3 regions of the Solidesulfovibrio sp. DCME genome follow, and region 3 is predicted to be linked to each of the others. Evidence: predicted binding sites of a transcription regulator. Region 3 holds the regulator's gene; each other region holds the start of a gene.
What was found. Region 3 encodes sigma-54, which starts transcription at its own class of promoters, with help from an activator protein. Its sites were predicted from a motif close to CTGGCACGGNNNNTGCTT; they were not measured.
Positions count from the first base shown of each region.

Region 1: ACP59X_RS19455 (Flp family type IVb pilin) is a predicted target of sigma-54. The motif match lies at 2,129-2,146, and genes of this name have one in related genera.
Region 2: flgB (flagellar basal body rod protein FlgB) is a predicted target of sigma-54. The motif match lies at 2,178-2,195, and genes of this name have one in related genera.

Region 1 is NZ_CP188261.1:4,395,304-4,399,702, reverse strand. Features, by position in the region: gene ACP59X_RS19470 (PaaI family thioesterase) at 149-538, opposite strand; gene ACP59X_RS19465 (Flp family type IVb pilin) at 733-906, opposite strand; gene ACP59X_RS19460 (Flp family type IVb pilin) at 1,318-1,491, opposite strand; gene ACP59X_RS19455 (Flp family type IVb pilin) at 1,889-2,062, opposite strand; gene ACP59X_RS19450 (hypothetical protein) at 2,264-4,399, opposite strand, start outside.
Region 2 is NZ_CP188261.1:302,961-307,359, forward strand. Features, by position in the region: gene ACP59X_RS01355 (IMP cyclohydrolase) at 583-1,176, opposite strand; gene ACP59X_RS01360 (tetratricopeptide repeat protein) at 1,319-1,891, opposite strand; gene flgB (flagellar basal body rod protein FlgB) at 2,249-2,659, shown strand; gene flgC (flagellar basal body rod protein FlgC) at 2,661-3,101, shown strand; gene fliE (flagellar hook-basal body complex protein FliE) at 3,114-3,440, shown strand; gene fliF (flagellar basal-body MS-ring/collar protein FliF) at 3,480-4,399, shown strand, end outside.
Region 3 is NZ_CP188261.1:2,911,038-2,915,436, reverse strand. Features, by position in the region: gene ACP59X_RS12820 (CTP synthase) at 1-1,590, shown strand, start outside; gene rpoN (RNA polymerase factor sigma-54) at 1,764-3,200, shown strand; gene hpf (ribosome hibernation-promoting factor, HPF/YfiA family) at 3,251-3,799, shown strand; gene ACP59X_RS12805 (PTS sugar transporter subunit IIA) at 3,800-4,252, shown strand; gene rapZ (RNase adapter RapZ) at 4,386-4,399, shown strand, end outside.

The sequences.
Region 1 (4,399 bases), 1.5 Mb from region 3:
ACGGCCACCGGCCGCCCTGTCGCCGTCGCCCGGCGGTGCCCAGGCCGGCAACAGCCGCCACGATGCGACTTTTCAGTCGAAAAGTCCACGGAACTCCGTCGCCTGGGCCATGACGCTACGGTGTCATAGCCCCCTCGCCCCCGGCCGGCTACAGGTCGAGCACGTGCTGTTGCAGCACGAAGCAGGTGAAGGAGCCGGTGAAGACGGCCTTATCGCCCCGGCGCACCGTGACGGACACGCGGCGTTTCTTGCCGGCGTCTTCGTCCTGGACCGCTTCGGCTTCCAGGGTTTCGCCCACGGCCGTGGGCGCGGTGAAGCGGACTTCGGCCGCGCCGAGGACCACCAGTGGGTCGTTGACGGCCAGCATGGCGGCATAGTCGGCCAGGCCGAAGACGAATCCGCCGTGGACGAGGCCACGGTCGTCTACGGCCATGGCCGGGCCGAGGGTCAGGCGCACCACGGCGCGCCCCGGGGCGAGGGCAACGGGGGTGCCGCACAGGGACGGGGCGATGCGGGGGTGGGTGTTGGGCTCCTGCATGGGCGGACTCCTTTGGCCGAGCATGCCAAAAGGCGTTTACCGGGGCAAGGCGGCGGCCGGGAGCGGCGAGGCAACCAACGGCGAGGCGGCCACTGGCGAGGCGGCCACTGGCGAGGCGGCCAAAGGCGAGGGACGCCCCCGTTTCCGGAGGCGGCCCAGGCATGGTGCGCGAAATTCGCGGGATCGCGGCGGCCTTAGCTGCCGGTGCCGATCTGGCCGGCGAGGTTCGTGAAAAGAGTGCTCAGGTTCGAGCCCAGGGTGGTGACGGCGCCGATGATGACGGCGGCGATCAGTGCGGCCATGAGCCCGTATTCCACCGCGGTGGCCCCTTCCTCGTCCCGAATGAAGTTGGTGATGGTGCGCAGCATGGTCTTTCTCCCCTTGGAAATATGTGGATGGTCGTTACGCCCGTTGTCCGTTCCTGACCAGAGAGATAGCAGGGGGCGTGCCATGTCGTGCTGGCAGTGTAATATCTTGAAATAAATTGATGTATGTTCCTTTTGTCGCGGGGCGCTCGACGAATCGTGGAATCGGGGCGCGGTGTTCCCGTATTCATGGAACCCGTGCCGCCGGCCAGGGGCTGCGCCGGTCAATACGACGCCGTGGCGGTGGAGCCGGCGGCCGCACCGGGCAATGCGACGCCATGGCAGCCTGGCCGGCGGCCGTGCCGGGCAATGCGACGCCGTGGCCGCCCGGAGCAACGGCCAGAAGCGAGGGCCGCCCCCGTTTCCGGAGGCGGCCCAGGCATGGTGCGCGAAATTCGCGGGATCGCGGCGGCCTTAGCTGCCGGTGCCGATCTGGCCGGCGAGGTTCGTGAAAAGAGTGCTCAGGTTCGAACCCAGGGTGGTGACGGCGCCGATGATGACGGCGGCGATGAGCGCGGCCATGAGCCCGTATTCCACCGCGGTGGCCCCTTCCTCGTCACGAACGAAATTGGTGATGGTGCGCAGCATGGTCTTTCTCCCCTTGGAAATATGTGGATGGTCGTTACGTCCGTTGTCCGTTCCTGACCTGGGAGATAGCAGGTGGCGTGCCAAGGCATGTGTTCAGATTAACACGCTGAAATAAAAAGATATATATCCGGAGAAGAACGAAGCGTTCGCCAAATCGTGGAACAGGGGGGCGGCGTTCCTGGTTTTATGGAACCCTGCGTCCGGGCAGCCGGGCGAGCCGGTCGCAGAGGCCCACGAATCCCAGGGCAAGGCGCGCTTGCGAGGCCAGCCGCTGCCGTGACGCTTCGGGCGGCAGGCTGCGCCGTGACGCTTCGGGCAACGGCCAAAAGCGAGAGCCGCCCCCGTTTCCGGAGACGGCCCAGGCATGTTGCGCAAAATTCGCGGGATCGCCTCGGCCTTAGCTGCCGGTGCCGATCTGGCCGGCGAGGTTCGTGAAAAGGGTGCTCAGGTTCGAACCCAGGGTGGTGACGGCGCCGATGATGACGGCGGCGATGAGCGCGGCCATGAGTCCGTATTCCACCGCGGTGGCCCCTTCCTCGTCACGAACGAAATTGGTGATGGTGCGCAGCATGGTCTTTCTCCCCTTGGAAATATGTTGCTGGTCGTTGTGTCCGTTGTCCGGTCTTGACAAGGGAGAAAGCAGGCGGCGTGCCAAGGCGTGTTGTCGGCGCAATTCATTGAAATTGAAAGGGATGTTTTTTATGGACCGGGGGTCGCTCGACGAATCGTGGAACCGGGGCGCGGCGTTCCCGCCTTCGTGGAACCGCCTGCTTCAGGGCAACGGGGTAAGCCCGGCGCCCAGAAGGCCGAAGCGCTTGGCCGTGTCGCCGGCCGGGGCCAGGACCCGCAGGTCGAAGGCGGATTCCCCCGGCGGCAGGGTCAGTTCCAGGGAAATGGGCGTGGTCGCCCCCTGGGAAGCGATTTCCCGGGCAAGCCCCGGCCCGGTGAGAGCCAGTCGCACCGGGGACAGGGCGATGAGGGTCGCGAACAGCCGCGCCCCGACCGGGGCGGCCGTGCCGTTGACCAGCCGCAGTTGCCCGGCCTGGCCGGCCCAGGCGATGTCGCCGGTGATGGCCCGCTCGGGCGGGGTAAATCCCTGGCCGAAGCGCAGCAACACCGGGGACGGCGCGAAGGGGGTAATGGCCCGGGCCGGGACCAGGGCCAGGGAGTCGAAGGCGATGGGCTCGGCGGCGCCGCTGTCCAGAGTCGTTTCGGCCAGCCCCCGCCGGCCCACGGTATTGGCCGGGACCAGCCGCCACTGCTCCCCTTGTTGGTAGATCGCGTCGCAAAACCGGTTGCCGGCCTCGGCCACGATGGCCACCGAGGCGGCAAAAAGGGTCGGCGCATCCGGCGCCGGGGCGTAGGGGTCGGCGTTTGGCGGGCCAAGGCGCGTGACGCGGGCGAGCGCCAGGGCCGTGGCCGGGTCGGTCGGCCCGGACAGGCGGCGCAGGGCGAAGACCGGCCTGTCCCCGGGCAGGGCGGCGGGGGCGGTCGGGGCGACGGACAGCCGCTTGCCGGCAAAGTGGCCGAACCAGTCCTCCCAATAGCCTTCCCGGGTCTTTTCCTCGTTTACGGCCGTAAACAGGTCCGGGGCGACGAGGAGCGCGCCGTCCGGCACGGCGGCGAAGGCCGGGCTGGCCACGGCCAGGGCGGCCTCGCGCCAGCGGGCGCCGGCGGCCACCTTGCTGGCCCCGACCGAGGCGTTGACCGAGGCCGTCACCAGGCCGAGGCCCGCGACCAGCACGGCCGCCACCCCGGCCGCCAGCCGCCTGGCCCCCGGACGGCCGGTCAGCCGGGCCGCGCCCCACAGGCACAACCCGGCCAAACCCACGGCCACGGCATAGCCGGAAAAACTCGAGGTCACGTACCAGGCGACCCCCGAGGCCGCCGGCCCCTGGTACTTGGGCGACAGGGCGATGAGCAGGTTGGGGCAGACCACGGCGTACAGCGCCATGCACGCGGGCAAAAGCCGCCAGCGCATCGGCTCCAGGGATTCGCGGGCCAGCACCCGGTAGGTCAGCCCCCCGGCGAGCAAGGCCAGGGCGAGCCAGGCCGGGGACAGGCGCGGCCACTGGCCGTCAAGGGCCGCGAGGTACTGGCCCAGGTCCAGCACCAGATGGGTGGTGATCACGGGGAAGCGGTTGATGCTGTTGCAGTTTAAGGGAAACGAGCCCAGGGGCAGGGCGGAAAAGCTGTAGGCGGCCACGGTTTGCGCCAGGCGCAGCGGGCTCGACAGGTCCAGGGCGTTGCCGGCGTACTGGGTCGGGTGCAGGGCGCGGTAGGCCAGGCTCAGGGCGAGAAAGGCGCCGAAGCCGACCGAGGCGGCGGCCATGGTGGCCAGGCGCCGGCGGGGGGTGCCCCGCCGGGAAAGCCAGACGATGCCCCACAGCAGGGGCGCGTAGGCGAGAAAGGCCTCGAAATGGCAGCAGGCGGCAAAGGCGAGCAGGTTGGCGCCGATAAGGAAGCCGCGCCCGCCGCCCCGGCCGTGGCGCCACAGGCAGGCGCCGGCGAGGCTCATGCAGATAAGCCCGGAGTGGAAGACCAGCGGATAGGCGGTCAGGATGTTGTGGTGCCAGTTGTCCTGGTAGAAGGCCAGGGCAAAAAGGCCGGCCAGGCAGCCGAGCCAGGGCTTTCCGGCGATGCGGCCGGCCACGGCGCAAAAGGTGGCCAGGCCGGCCAGGAAGGCGCCCAGGGACAGGGCCTTGCGCAGGGGCGGGCTGTCCAGGAAATAGGGCAGGGCGGTCAGCCCCACGTGCAGGTAGTGGTGAAAGCGCCCCGACCCGGTGGCCAGTTGGGTGGTCAGCTGGCCCAGGCGGCCGGCCAGGACGTTTTGCTCGTAGTAGAGGTCGTCGCTGGTGGTCGGGCCGGTGGTAAGCGTCCCCCAGAAGGCCAGCACGGCCACGGCCGC
Region 2 (4,399 bases), 2.6 Mb from region 3:
GGAGGAGAAGATGCCTCCGGCGGCCAGGAGGGGATGATCCCCTCCTGGACCTCCCCGACGGGGCGGGTGGTACGGCGGTCGGGAACGTCGGGTGGTGGGGCGTCGGTCGTTGTGGCCGCGCAATGGGGCCTGCCGTGCTGGCCGCAAAGCCGGCCAGCACGGCAGGCCCCATTGCGCGGCCACGGGCGCCAGCGGCGAAGCGCCGCAGGTGAAGAAAAAGCCTTGAAGTGCCGCAGGTGAGAAAAGCTTTGCAGCGCCGCAGGTGAGAAAAGCTTTGCCGCGCCGCAGGTGAAGAAAAAGGCCTTGAAGCGCGGAAAAGGTCTTTAAGAGGCTTTCAAAGCAAAATTCCAAGACCTCGCCCCGAAGGGGCGACGGCCCTGCGAGGCCGGAATGGGGCCTTTCGAGCCGGGAGCGCAGCGACGGCATCGAAAGGCCCCATTCCGGCCTCGCCGACGGACAACGGCCAACCGGCCATGCCTGCGCCCGTTACGGGCTTTCCCGCCGGGGGGGTCCGGGGGGCATCATGCCCCCCGGCCGCCGGAGGCATCTTCCTCTCCCGCTCTCCCCGTCCCCATTCCCTCCCTAGGCGTTGGCCAGGTACGTGGCGATGGCGTCGTCGTAGGTGCTGGTGGCGCGGAAGGTGGCGGCGGCGGTTTTCTGGCGCAGGGGCAGGGGGGCGCGCATGGTGTTTTGGGCCAGGGCGTCCATGACCTCGGGGTAGAAGGCCGGGTCGGGCACGACGAGGATGCTCGAGAAATTCTTGGCCGAGGCCCGCAGCAGGGTCGGGCCGCCGATGTCGATCTGCTCGATCATCTCGGGCAGGCTCAAGCCTTTTTCCAGGGCCTTGCCGAAGGCGTAGAGGTTGACCACGACCATGTCGAAGGCGGCGATGCCGTGTTTTTCGATGGTGGCCAGGTGGTCGGGGTTGTCCTTGTCGGCCAGGATGCCGCCGTGGATGGCCGGGTGCAGGGTTTTGACACGGCCGCCCATGATTTCCGGGAAGCCTGTCACGTCGCTGACGGAGGTGACGGGCAGCCCGGCGTCGAGCAGGGCCTTGCGGGTGCCGCCCGTGGAGACGAGTTCGACGCCGGCGGCGGAGAGGAACCGGGCCAGTTCGGGCAGGCCGGACTTGTCGGTGACGCTTAACAGCGCCCGTTTGATCGGCAGGAATTCCATGGGCGGACCTCGCTTGTTTTTCGGGCGAGGTGCCACACTCGGCCGTCCAAGGCAAGCCTGGGCGGTCTGCCGGGCGTCCGGCCGCGTCCTTGGGGGCGCGGCCGGACGGCGCGGAGGGGGGGAAATTCTTCGGACCGGGGGCTTAGGCGGCCACGCGCTTGAGTTCCTCGACCAGGTCCCGGGCCGCGGCGTGGCGGGGGTCCTGGACCAGGATGGCCTCGAGCTCGGTGCCGGCCTCGGCGTGGCGGCCCAGGCTCACCAGGCAGCCGGCCAGGGTGAAGCGCACCTCGTGCTTGGCCGGGTCCACGGTGAGGTAGTCCCGCAGGTAGGGCAGGGCCTCGTCGATGCGCGCTTCGGCGTGGGCCAGGCGCACCAGGCCGAACAGGGCCACCAGGTTCTCGGGGTTGCGGGTGAGCGCCCCCTTGAAGTGGGTGAAGGCCTCGGCCCGGTCGCCGCGTTCCATCTCGATCAGCGCCATGCCGGACAGGGCCCGGTCGTCGGGCTCGATGGTGGAGGCCTTGCGGTAGAGGTTCATGGCCGCTTCGAGCTGGCCGCGCTGCACGGCGATGGTGGCCAGGCCGAGGTACGGGTCGGGATGGATCCCGTTATTGCTCATGGCCTTGGTGTAGTACTCCTCGGCCTTGTCCAGGTCGCCCATGAACAGGTAGCATTCGCCGAGTTCCTTGTTGATTTCGTAATCCAGATGCCCACTCATGACTTCCCCTCCGTTCTCGACGCCCATGTTTGCGGCGGCGTCGCCGGTTGGCGCGCGATCCCTGCGCCGTTTTTTTGTGTTCGCGGCTCTGGGCCGGCCCTGGCGGCGCGTCCTGCCGGGCACGAGGAAGGAAGCAAACCTCGTGCCAGGCGCGTGGCGGTGCTCGCGAAGCCGTCCCGGGGGGCTTGGCCAGTGTGTTTTGCCCGTCGGCGGCGCATGGTTTTATGAGAAAATGAAACAGGGTCCCCCGGAAAAAAATGCCTGCCCGCCGCCTGCGGCCGGTTGACTGGAACGGTTTTTGCCCATCTGTCCGGCGAAGCCCGCCGCGAAAGGGGCGGCAAAGCGAGGACGCACGGCATGAAAACGATGTTTTCCAGTAACATAGGGCTCCTGGGCAAGGTTTTGGACCTGCGTATGGAGCGTCAGAATGTTGTCATGACCAACCTGGCCAACCAGGACGTCCCCTCCTTCAAGGCCCGGCGCCTCGAGTTCGAAAAGGAACTGCAGGGGGCACTCAATATCGACGAGCGCGGCAAGATGACGCGCACCGCCGCCGACCATCTGCCTTCGGTTTTTAATGCCGCCGGCTTCCAGGGAAACCTGGAGATGGGCTGGAAGCCCCGGGTGGTGGCCGGCCTGGACAGCGTGAACATGGAACAGGAAATGTCGATCATGGCCAAGAACACCCTGATGTATAACGCCCTGACCGACATCACCAAAAAGGATTTCGAAGGCCTGCAAAAGGTCATCATGGACGGAGGCAAGTAGTATGGACCTCTTTACCGCCATGGATATCGGGTCGTCGGGCATGTCCGCCCAGCGCACCCTCATGAACACCATCTCCATGAACCTGGCCAACATCCGGACCACGCGCACCGTGGGCGGCGGCGGCCCCTACGTGCGCAAGTCCGTGATGCTCGAGTCTACCCCCGTCGACGCCCCTTTTTCCGAGGCCATGCGCACGGCCCAGGACCGGCAGCTGGCCGGGGTCAAGGTCACGGGCCTGGTCAACGACAACCGGCCGTTCCGCATGCAGTACGAGCCCGGCCACCCCGACGCCAACGCCGACGGCTACGTGGCCTACCCCGACATCAACGTGGTGGAGGAGATGGCCAACATGATCACGGCCATGCGCAGCTACGAGGCGTCGAGCTCCACCGTCGGCACCGTCAAGAGCATGTTCAACAAGGCCCTGGAAATCGGGCGCTAACGGAGGTTTCCCATGGTCATGTCCCCCATCGCCCTGGCTGCCTACCAAAACGCCATGGTCGGCGCCGGCTCCATCGACGCCAAGGTCTCCCGCTCCCTGGCCAAGCCGGCCGCGCCCAGCGAAGGTTTTGGCAGCAAGCTCATGGACTCCCTCAAGACCGTCAACGACATGCAAAACCAGAAGGCCGACATGGTCCAGTCCTTTGCCTCGGGCCAGACCGAGAACGTGCACGAGCTGATGATCAACCTGCAAAAGGCCGGGCTGGCCATGCAGATGACCACCACCGTGCGCGGCAAGGTGCTTGAGGCCTACAAAGAACTGGTGAAGATGCAGTTCTAGGGTTTTCCCCCGTAACGGACGCCTGCCCGGAGAAACGCCATGCCCCCTTTCCTCAAGCAGAGTTTCGAGAAGCTCATCCAGTACTGGTCCAACCGCACGAGCACCCAGCGCATGCTGCTGGCCGGGCTGGCCGTCTCCACGGCCGCGGCTTTCCTGGTCATGATCTATTTCCTCAACCAGCCGGAAATGCGCATCCTTTACACCAATTTGGCCCCCGAGGACGCCGCTCGGGTCGTCGAACTGCTCAAGGCCTCCAAGACGCCCTACGAGCTGCGCGACAACGGCACCACGGTGCTCGTGCCGGCCGAGGCCGTCTACGAGCAGCGCCTCAAGGTCGCCGGCGAAGGCGTCATGCACGGCCAGGGCGTGGGCTTCGAACTCTTTGACCAGCTGAAAGTCGGCCAGACGGACTTCGTGCAGCGCATCAACTACGCCCGGGCCCTGCAGGGCGAGCTGTCGCGCACGATCACGGAATTCCCCCAGGTGGAAAAGGCCCGGGTGCACCTGGTGCTGCCCCAGAAGAGCCTTTTTATCGAGGAGCAGAAGCAGGCCTCGGCCTCGGTGGTCCTGACCCTCAAGCGCGGCCAAAAACTTGACGCCAAGCAGCTCCAGGGCATCGTCAACCTGGTGTCCATGTCCGTGGAGGGGCTGACCCCCGAACACATCACCATCACCGACACCACCGGCCAGTCCCTGTACCAGCCCCGGGGCGACAGCGGCATGGGCGGCATGTCCACCACCCAGTTCGAATTTAAAAACACCTTCGAGTCCAACCTGGAAAACCGCATCGAACAGATGCTCACGCCCATCGTCGGGCCCGGCCGGGCCATCGTCAAGGCCAACGTGGACCTGGATTTCAGCCAGCGCACCATCCGCAAGGAGCTCTACGACCCCAACGCCACCGTGGTGCGCAGCGAGCAGAAAAGCGAGGAATCGACCTCCGGCTCGGCGGCCGTGGA
Region 3 (4,399 bases):
TCCCTGGGCAAAGGGCTGGCCGCCGCGTCCATCGGTGCCTTGCTCCAGGCCCGGGGACTCAAGGTCACCATCCAGAAACTCGACCCCTACATCAACGTCGACCCCGGCACCATGAACCCCTTTCAGCACGGCGAGGTCTACGTCACCGACGACGGGGCCGAAACCGACCTGGACCTCGGGCACTACGAGCGCTTCCTCGGCGTGCCCATGAGCCAGAACAACAACTACACCTCGGGCCGGGTTTATTTCAGCGTCATCCAGAAGGAGCGCCGGGGCGACTACCTCGGCGGCACGGTGCAGGTGATCCCGCACATCACCGACGAGATCAAGCGGGCGATTCTGGGCGTGGCCGGCGACGAGGACGTGGCCATCATCGAGATCGGCGGCACGGTGGGCGACATCGAGGGCCAGCCGTTCCTGGAGGCCATCCGCCAGTTGCGCATGGACCTCGGCAAGGAAAACGTCCTCTACATCCACCTCACGCTCGTGCCCTACCTGCGCGTGGCCGGCGAGGTCAAAACCAAGCCCACCCAGCACAGCGTCAAGGAATTGCGCTCCATCGGCATCCAGCCCGACATCATCATCTGCCGCAGCGAGATCGAGCTCACGCGGGACCTCAAGGAAAAGATCGCGCTTTTTTGCGACGTCGACGCCGACGCCGTGTTCACGGCCGTGGATGTGGGCAACATCTACGAGGTGCCGCTGAAGCTCTACAACGAGGGCGTGGACCAGAAAATCGCCATCTTGTTGCGCCTGCCGGCGAAAAACGCCGACCTCGAGGCCTGGCGCGCCATGCTCCATCGCCTGGAGCACCCGGCCGGCACGGTGTCCATCGCCATCGTCGGCAAGTACGTGGACCTCAAGGAGGCCTACAAGAGCCTGCACGAGGCCCTGGTCCACGCCGGCGGCATCTGCGGCGTGGCCATCCGCTTCGTCTACGTCAATTCCGAGGAGGTCACGCGGGAGTGCGCCGCCGCCACCTTTGCCGGCATCGACGGCATCCTGGTGCCGGGCGGTTTCGGCTCGCGCGGGGTGGAAGGCAAGATCGCGGCCATCGAATACGCCCGCACCGGCGGCATTCCCTTCTTCGGCATTTGCCTGGGCATGCAGTGCGCCGTCATCGAGTACGCCCGCAACGTCCTGGGGCTTACCGGCGCCAATTCCGAGGAATTCGACCTGACCACGCCCCATCCGGTCATCTACCTCATGCGCGAGTGGTTCGACTTCCGCACCCAGAAGCTCGAACGCCGCGACCCGACCTGCGACAAGGGCGGCACCATGCGCCTGGGGGCCTACCCCTGCATGGTCAAACCCGAGACCCAGGCGGCCCGGGCCTACGGCGCCGGCGAGATCTCCGAGCGCCACCGCCACCGCTACGAGTTCAACAAGGCCTATGCCGAGCGTTTCGAGGCGGCGGACATGGTCTTAAGCGGCCTGTCGCCCGACGGCGAACTGGTGGAAATGGTCGAACTGCCCGGCCACCCCTGGTTTCTGGGCTGCCAGTTCCACCCGGAATTCAAGAGCAGCCCCATGCGCCCGCACCCGCTTTTCCGTGAATTCGTGGCGGCGGCCAAACGGGCCAAAGGCTAGGGGACGGTTTTTCCCGAAACGGCCTCGGCCCGGATTGGTTTCCACGGCAACGGACAATCTGGCGGATTGCCACAACCCTTCGATTGTGGCATGCTTTTTGTTGTGCGGGGGCGGGCCTCGGCCGGCCCCCGCGTTTGCGACGAACTCAACCACAAGCACGCACGGCGGTAGCAATGGCGCTCGAACTGCGACAGCAGCTCAAACTTTCGCAGCAGTTGGTCATGACTCCCCAACTGCAGCAAGCCATCAAGCTCCTGCAGCTTTCCCGGCTGGAGCTCCTGGAAAGCGTGCAGCAGGAGCTTCTGGAAAATCCCCTCCTGGAGGAATCCGTGGAGGAGGACCGGCAGCCGGAACGGACCATGGCCGAGGAAAACCTCGGACCCTCGGGCGATTCCAGCGACGCGGCCATGGAAAAGGAACTGCTCAAAAACGCCGAATGGGAGGACTACATCGGCGATTTCGCCAGCACCAGCCGCCAGTCCCTGGCCCGGGAAACCGAACTGCCCGAGGAGGGCATGTCCTTCGACGCTAGGCTCGCCTCCAAGCCGTCCCTGGAAGGCCACATGAGCTGGCAGATGCGGCTGTCCAATTTCACGGACAAGGAACTGGAGATCGGCGAGACCATCATCGGCAGCCTCAATTCCTCGGGCTACCTGCGGGCCTCGCTGGAGGAGCTGGCCCAGATGGCGGGCGCCGGCGTCGCGGAAGTGGAGGGCGTGCTCCACCGCATCCAGCGCTTCGACCCGGTGGGCGTGGCCGCCCGCACGCCCAGCGAATGCCTGCTGACGCAAATCGAGGTCTACGGCTGGGACGACCCCATCCTCATCGAACTGGTGCGCGACCACCTGGAAGACCTGGAAAAGAAGCGCTACAAGCCCTTGGCCAAGAAATTTCGCCTGACTATGGAAAAACTCAAGGAATATCTTGAGCTTATCCAGACGCTCAATCCCATGCCCGGGGCCAGCTACGGCTCCAGCGACCCCATCTACGTCAGCCCCGACGCCTTCGTCTACAAATACGGCGACGACTTCGTCATCCTCTTAAACGAGGACGGCGTGCCGCGGCTCAACGTCAACATGGCCTACATGGACGGGCTTGGCTCCAAGGCGGACAAGGACAAGGACTACCTGCAGGACAAGATGCGCTCGGCCATGTGGCTCATGAAAAGCCTGTACCAGCGCCAGCGCACGCTGTACAAGGTGCTGGAAAGCATCGTCAAGTTCCAGCGGGATTTTTTCGAGCACGGCGTGACCCGCCTGCGGCCGCTGATTTTAAAGGACGTGGCCGACGACATCAGCATGCACGAATCCACGGTCAGCCGCATCACCTCGAACAAGTACGTGGCCACGCCCCACGGCATCTTCGAGCTGAAGTTCTTCTTCAACAGCTCCCTTGACCTCGACGACGGCGGCACCGTGGGCTCGGAATCGGTCAAGGCCATGATCAAGCGCATCATCTCCGGCGAAAACGCCAAACGCCCCATAAGCGACGAGGCCATCGCCGACATGCTCAAGGACGAACTGCAAATCAACATCGCCCGCCGCACGGTGGCCAAGTACCGCACGGCCATGGGCATCGAGTCCTCGTCCAAACGCAAGGAAGTTTTCTGATGCTTCGGGCCGGGCAACCGGCCCAATACCACGCAGCCCCGGAGGATCCCATGAACATCACCTTTAATTTCAAGAATTTCGAACCGTCGGACCATCTGCGGGACTATGCCCGCAAACGCTTCGACAAGCTCGCCAAATATACCGTCGCCACCGACGCCTCGGAGCTGCAAGTCAACCTGGCCGTGGAAAAGACCCGGCAGATGGCCGACGTCATCTTCCTGGCCGACAACATGCACATCTCCGCCCACGAAGCCTCGGAAGACATGTACTCCACCATCGACATGATCCTGGACAAGGTCGAGGCGCAAGCCAAGAAGTTCCGGGAAAAGCAGAAGGACCGCCGCCGCCAGGCCGCGGAAACCGTGCAGACCCAGGTCATCAGCATCAGCGAAGACGCCAAGGGCGGCCGCACGCCGACCATCGTCCAGACCGACGCCTACGAGCCCAAGCCCATGGCCGTGGAAGAGGCGGCCGAACAGCTGACCAGCCTGAAGCTCGAGTTCCTGGTCTTCATCAACTCCGAAACCGAACGGCCCAATGTCATCTACCGTATGCGCAACGGCGACTTCGGCCTCATCGATCCCGGAACGGGCGCGTAAATGAAGCTTGAGGACTATCTCCAGCCCGATTTCGTCATCGGGGAGCTTGCCGCCGAGTCCAAGGCCGACGTGCTGGCCGAACTGGTCGCGCCGCTTTCGGGCCATTGGCCGGATTTCGACGCCGCCAAGGCCCGCCAGGTCCTGCTGGACCGGGAAAGCCTCGGCACCACGGGCATCGGCGACGGCGTGGCCATTCCCCACGGCAAGATGGAGAGCCTCCAGCAAATCGTCATCGTCGTCGGCCGAAGCCTCAAGGGCGTGAACTTCGATGCGCTGGACTTCAAGCCCTGCCGCATCTTCTTTCTCGTCCTGGCCCCGGAGCACGTGGCGGGCCTGCATTTGCGCATCCTGGCCCACATCTCCAGGCTTTTGTCCGACGAGTCGTTCCGGCGGGCCTTCCTGGCCGCCGAGGACGACGCGGCCTTGTGGCGGGTGCTGACCGCCGCGGCCTGACCCGAAACCGTATCGCCGCTTCCCGGTCACGCCGGCGTCACGCCGGCCGGCCGGGGAGCGGTTACTTGTTTTCCCGCTTTCGGGAACGTTTGGGATGCCGGCCACACCGCGCCGGCCGGAGGGCTTGGCCGCCATGGACGCGACATC